Regions from separate parts of the Pseudoalteromonas sp. SA25 genome, predicted to be linked through region 3. Evidence: predicted binding sites of a transcription regulator. Region 3 holds the regulator's gene; each other region holds the start of a gene.

Region 1 (2,275 bases), on a different contig from region 3:
AAATCTTCAAAGCCACAACCACTACTTAAACCATTTTCTTCAAGCGCTAAATCGTCATCTTGATACGCTATTAGGTCTTCGCTGTCTTGATGAAGTGCATGGGCTTCAAATAATGCTTCGTCTTTCGTTAATATTAAATCTATTTCTTGGCCTTTTAGCGTTAGCGGCTCATAGCTTGAACTTACCGATGCAATAAGCGCTTGCACCATGGCTACTTTGTCTTTGCCTATTTCTTCGTTTAGCCAGCGACCAATAATAGCGTGTTCACTGCTTATTTTAATACGTAGCCCACTAATAGGGTCGCGAATAAATTGATATTCCATAGGGTTTGCCTGTAAATCTTTAATTGCGTAATTATATACGTAAACGCCCGTAAACCACAGGACATATAAAGTAAAATAGCGCCACATGGGCGCTATTTTACTCAACTTTAAAACCGTTAACTTCGCGATCTATAACGCGCTGCGTCAATGATCGACCATAAGTAAATAATAGGCACAAGTACAAAGCCTACAAGCACATAAATTAGTGCGTAACTTATTATAATAGCGAGTGCAAAAAATATAGCCGCTAAAATACGCCCTTGCACTAACTGCCCTAAACCAGGAAAAAATATATTACATAATGCTGCGATTACGTTACCGCCAGAACCTTGATCTGCCATACTAACCTCTGTATTTATTTGATTTTATAATTATTTACTTACACACTCTATGCCAATTTATTAAAGCTTACAAATCAAATAGTTAAATTAGTCTAGATTTAGAGAGTTAGTAAATTTTGCTAACTTTAGGTCAAATTAGCAATTTTTGTTATGTGTTTGCACTTTTCTATTCGCTCAATTAATTAGCAAGTTACTCGTTTTGAACACTATTTTATAAATAGCTGTTTATAAAAACAGTATTTTATTTAGCCTAACAAAAACACCTGTTATACTGGCCACAATATTGATTAAAAAGGCGTAACGATGGACGTTTCACAATTACTCGATGGCTTAAATGACAAACAACGCGATGCCGTTGCAGCCCCACTACAAAACATGCTGGTATTAGCAGGTGCTGGGTCTGGTAAAACACGAGTGTTAGTTCATCGTATTGCGTGGCTTATGCAAGTTGAGCAAGCCTCCGCTTACAGTATTTTTGCAGTTACTTTTACTAATAAAGCCGCTAAAGAAATGCGTGGCCGCGTTGAAGAAACACTAAAAGCGCCTGTAGGTGGTATGTGGATTGGTACTTTCCATGGTTTATCGCATCGTATTTTACGTGCTCATCACCGTGAAGCTAACTTACCTGAAGCCTTTCAAATTTTAGACTCTGACGATCAGCTTCGGATGATCAAGCGCTTATTAAAATCGATGAATATTGATGATAAAAAATGGCCTGCTAAACAATTTGGCTGGTACATAAGCGCCAAAAAAGATGAAGCACTTCGCCCTAAAGATATTCAAGCATACGATATTAATGAGCAAATGATGCTGCGTGTTTATGCCGCCTATCAAGAGGCCTGTGATAGAGCGGGCCTAGTTGATTTTGCTGAAATATTACTACGCAGCTACGAAGTGTTAAAAAATAACCCTACGTTACTGCGTCATTATCAGCAACGCTTTGCACATATGCTCGTAGACGAGTTCCAAGATACAAATACCATTCAATATGCTTGGTTAAAATTACTTGCTGGCGATACTAACAGCATTATGATTGTAGGCGACGATGACCAAAGCATTTATGGTTGGCGTGGTGCTAAAATCGAAAACATTAAACGTTTTTTAACTGACTTCAGCGCAGAAACCATTCGTCTTGAACAAAACTACCGCTCAACAGCGACTATTTTGAAAGCGTCTAACGCATTAATTCAAAATAACTCAGAACGTATGGGTAAAAGCTTGTGGACCGACGGTAACGACGGCGAGCCAATCTCTATTTATGCAGCATTTAATGAGTTAGACGAAGCACGCTTTGTAAGTAGCAAACTACGAAGCTGGTTAAATGCAGGTAATGCCCTACAAGATGCCGCAATTTTATACCGTAGTAACGCGCAATCTCGTGTACTCGAGGAGGCCATGCTGCAAGAAGGCTTAAAATACCGTATTTATGGTGGTATGCGATTCTTCGAACGACAAGAAATTAAAGATGCGCTTTCGTATTTACGCCTAGTAGGTAATCGTCAAGACGATGCCGCGTTTGAGCGTGTAATTAATACGCCAGCACGCGGTATTGGTGATAAAACATTGAGCCATATACGAGATTGTGCACGAGCAGAATCGTTACCGCTTTGG
Region 2 (2,275 bases), on a different contig from region 3:
GTTAGCAACGATATTTGCAAGCGTGGTTTTACCAAGCCCTGGTGGGCCAAATATTAATAAATGATCGAGCGCTTCACCACGGGTTCGCGCAGCTTCAATAAAAATTTCCATTTGCTGCTTAACATGAGGCTGGCCTCTGTAGTCGGCTAAAAGTTTTGGTCTTATTGCACGATCTATAGAGTCTTCATTTGTTTTTTCAGTCGCATCAATTAAGCGATCCGCTTCAATCATGGGTTACTCACAACATTGATTTTAAAGATTCTCTAATAAGAACCTCAGTAGACATATCGGGTTTGCTTATCGATTTTACTGCTTTTTGAGCTTGTGGCAATTTATAACCTAATGCAAGCAGTGCCGATACGGCATCATCGGCTGCGTTATTAGCTATTGTCGCATCGCTCATTGGCTCTATTACTGCGCTGTCGCTAAATGGCGTAAATAAATCATTACCCCAATCTTTTAATCTGTCTTTCATTTCGAGTACTAAACGCTCGGCTGTTTTTTTACCTACACCGGGTAATTTAACTAGCGACGTTGAGTCTTCGTTATTTACACAGCTTACAAATTGCTTTGCCGACATGCCCGATAAAATAGCTAAGCCAAGTTTTGGACCAACGCCATTTGCTTTTAATAGCTCTCTAAACAAGGCGCGTTCAACTTTATTATTAAAACCAAATAATAATTGAGCATCTTCACGCACTACAAAGTGCGTATAAACAATCGCGTTTTCACCAATTTTTGGTAAATCGTAAAAACAGGTCATTGGCATTTGTACTTCGTAACCGACACCACTTACTTCGAGTAATATTTCTGGTGGCTGTTTTTCGACTAAAATACCATTTAAGCGGCCTATCATAGTTATTTCCTTAAACGTCCTCTAACGGTTTTGCTTGCGCTACCCGCTAGTTTAATTAAATTTTGTTCTGAGTGAGCGTGGCAAATCGCAATAGCGAGTGCATCAGCTGCATCGGCCTGTGGCGTACCGGGTAGTTTTAAAATATTTTTTACCATGTGCTGCACTTGTGTTTTATCAGCGCCACCGTTACCTACTACTGCTTGCTTAATTTGCCTAGCTGAGTATTCAAATACGGGTAAGTCGGCCATTGCAGCGCCAACAATCGCGGCGCCTCTAGCTTGGCCTAGTTTTAAAGCTGAATCGGGGTTATGCGCCATAAATACTTTTTCAATGGCAAAGGTTTCTGGCGAAAACTGTTCAATAAGCTGTGTAATGCCTTGGTAGATCATTTTAAGCCTAACCGGAAAAGGATGATCGGCTAACTTAATACAACCACTGCCTAAGTATGTAAATTTAGAACCTTGGTGGGCAACAACGCCATATCCGGTCAAACGTGAACCAGGATCGATCCCTAAAATAATGGCCAAACAGCACTCCATTGTTATTATTTTTAAATTACGCTAATAATGCCAGAGCACTGTATAAATTACCAGTATAAAGAAAAACAAAAATGCCCACGTGTTAGGTGGGCATTTGCAGGAGCATGTTAGTTTAAGCTTACCCTAGGGCACGCACTAATCCTTGGGTATTTTGTTTAAGTGTTCGGGCAATCATTAAATAGCCTAAACCAGCCACAAATACACCGCCAGCTACCGGACCAATAATCCATATATGCGGATGTAACTTACCTGCTAAATCAAACATTTGTTGCTGCACAATTAAAAGCGCTATATCACTAAAAAATGCAGCAACTAAGCCAGCTAAACCGCCGAGTAATAAAAACTCGTACAAGGTCGCGTTTTTAATTAATCGGCTTTTAGCGCCAAGTGTTCGCAGTATTACAATTTCTTGCATACGCTCACCTAAACTAGCTTGCACTTGCGATATAAGTACAAGCGCGCCACACAGCACAACAATTGCAAGTACAAAGCCAATGGCGAGTGATACTTGCGAAATAGTTGTTTGTATTTGCTTAACAAAGTTATCAATATCAATCGCTGTAATAGTAGGGTAAGTACGCAATAACTGGCTAAAGTCACGCTTTTGATCTGGGTTTATACGTACCGACGAAATATACGTTGCCGGAAAATCTGCAAGTACATCTGGGCTTAAAATAATAAAAAAGTTAGGTTTAAGCGTGGCCCAATTAACTTTGCGCACACTGGTAATTTTAGCGTCGAATGACTGCGAACCAATTAAAAATGTAAGCGTATCGCCCATCTCAACATCTAAACGCTCAAGCATCGACTCCTCTACTGAGGCTTCAGCCATCGCATTTTCACCAAACCACGTGCCTTGTGTTACTTCATTCTGGTCAGG
Region 3 (2,275 bases):
ATTATGACAAAGACGAATACCGTCAATTAGCGCGTATTGAAGCAACAGGTGTAGTAAACACGCCTGACAAAGCAATAAACCATATATGTGAGCTTATTGAATCGTGTTCGCGTAACGCGCTAAAGCAATGGTTAAGCTGTTCACGTAGAACGTTTGATATTGGTTTTGAATCAGGCACTTCCCCTAAGTGCTTTAATCAAGCCTTAGATGCAGATACATTACTACGTATATCTGCGATTGGTGCGGGTATGGAAATTACAATTTACCCAATCGAAAAGTAACTACCTTCGCTCTACGACTGCTGCGGTCATTTTTGATACGCAGCACAGCTCATTGCGGCTATTTGTAATTTTTATTTCCCACACTGAACTACGTTTGCCAATATGAAACGCTCTTGCCGTTGCTGTTAAAGTGCCGTTGCGAGATGCTTTTAAATGACTTGCGCTAATTTCCTGCCCCACGCAGTAAAATTTTGTAAAATCGACAACAAAGTTAGCTGCATAGCTGGCAACTGTTTCGGCAAGTACAACGTTAGCACCGCCGTGAACCATTCCCATTGGGTTATGATGCTCAGGAATTGCCGGCATAGTGGCTACTAAGTAATCATCACCAATTTCAGTGACTTCTATTCCCATGGTTTTCATTAATGTTCCTTGGCCATCAATGCCTTGTTCTAACTGCTTGCACAGCTCTAAAGTGATGGGCTGGTACCAAATACTCATAATGACTCCTTTGCTTTTTTAATCATTTATAAACCTAGCTTTAGTTATATCCCTAAAATGTACACAAGTGAAATTACTTTGGCTATTTTAAGGCTTAATTTAAATTTGCGATTTTTATTTAACTGTATATACTCACAGTTAAATGTACTGTATGGAAAACCAGTTGTATGCGACCATTAACGAACCGCCAAGCTCAAATACTCGAACTAATTAAAGTTTTTATTAAAGACACTGGTATGCCTCCTACACGTGCTGAAATAGCGCAAACATTAGGTTTTAAAAGTGCCAATGCTGCTGAAGAACATTTAAAAGCACTTGCTAAAAAAGGCGCAATTAAAATGAAACCAGGTGCAAGCCGTGGTATTCAGTTAATTGAAGAAGAAGAGCCAGAACAATTAGGTTTACCGCTTATAGGGCGTGTTGCTGCTGGTTCACCTATTTTGGCGCAAGAGCACGTTGAAAGTCACTGCAAAATCGATCCATTAATGTTTAAACCGGCTGCAGATTTTTTACTACGCGTTAACGGTATGAGCATGAAAGATATTGGTATTATGGATGGTGATTTACTTGCTGTACATCGTACTCAAACCGCTGAAAACGGGCAAGTTGTTGTTGCCCGCCTAGACGAAGACGTAACTGTAAAACGTCTTGAGAAAGCGGGTCGTAAAGTATTACTTCATGCTGAAAACGACGATTTTGAATCTATTGAAGTAGATCTTGAGAATGAGTCTTTTAATATTGAAGGCTTAGCCGTTGGCGTTATAAGAAACGCTGATTGGATGTGACTTTAAAAATAGCTTTTAAACAAGCAGTTTTATAAATGCGTACTAATTAGTACGCATTTTCTGTTTTAAATTCGCACTAAAAATAGGGCATAAATAGCTCACTGACAATTTAAGCTGTAAACTTTTTTGCACTTATATTTTCCCCCTCCGAATGCGTTAAACCCCTTTGTTTTGCTCATCTTTTGAACTTCCTATTACCTAGTTGGTTACTGATTTTTTATTAATTACTCAATATCACCTGATTGTTTTTTATACTAAAACTTGCTTGTTGTTCATTTTTTAGCTAATTATTAATGTGCTGAGCTAATAATAACTCACAGCTTTTTAGTTTTGAGAACACACAATATACACAAACACGTTGTTGGCGCAGCAAAACCAATCAATATTAAATGAGATTGACTAAAAAAATAAAAATAACGAATTGGCGTTTAAGCCGTATGCCTCTTCGCTTTGCATTCGCAATAGCATCAAAGGAGCCGTCACATGGGTAAACTGACCTCTACCTTGTGGCTTATATTATGTGTTTTTTCGCACCCAGTTTTGGCTAACAGCCAATACAATATGCGCAAAGGCGTAACCGATATAAGCAATAATGTATATCAGCTGCACATGACCATATTTATAATATGTTGTGTGATTGGGGTGATAGTGTTCGCAATTATGTTTTGGGCACTTATTCATCACCGCAAATCTAAAGGGGCTGTACCTGCCCAATTTCACGAAAGCACTAAAGTAGAAATACTTTGGACTGCAATCCCGTTTGTTATT

The links. The regulator LexA, encoded in region 3, represses DNA repair genes until DNA is damaged. The targets are predictions, from matches to a motif close to TACTGTATNNNNATACAGTA.
Region 1: uvrD (DNA helicase II) is a predicted target of LexA. The motif match lies at 884-903, and genes of this name have one in related genera.
Region 2: ruvC (crossover junction endodeoxyribonuclease RuvC) is a predicted target of LexA. The motif match lies at 1,432-1,451, and genes of this name have one in related genera.

What each region holds. Positions count from the first base shown of each region.
Region 1 is NZ_WTKV01000033.1:27,202-29,476, forward strand. It holds gene GQR45_RS19975 (YacL family protein) at 1-323, opposite strand, end outside; gene GQR45_RS19980 (hypothetical protein) at 440-664, opposite strand; gene uvrD (DNA helicase II) at 968-2,275, shown strand, end outside.
Region 2 is NZ_WTKV01000014.1:123,641-125,915, forward strand. It holds gene ruvB (Holliday junction branch migration DNA helicase RuvB) at 1-231, opposite strand, end outside; gene ruvA (Holliday junction branch migration protein RuvA) at 239-856, opposite strand; gene ruvC (crossover junction endodeoxyribonuclease RuvC) at 859-1,383, opposite strand; gene GQR45_RS12970 (FtsX-like permease family protein) at 1,514-2,275, opposite strand, start outside.
Region 3 is NZ_WTKV01000024.1:15,520-17,794, forward strand. It holds gene GQR45_RS17205 (hypothetical protein) at 1-281, shown strand, start outside; gene GQR45_RS17210 (PaaI family thioesterase) at 282-722, opposite strand; gene lexA (transcriptional repressor LexA) at 890-1,507, shown strand; gene coxB (cytochrome c oxidase subunit II) at 1,991-2,275, shown strand, end outside.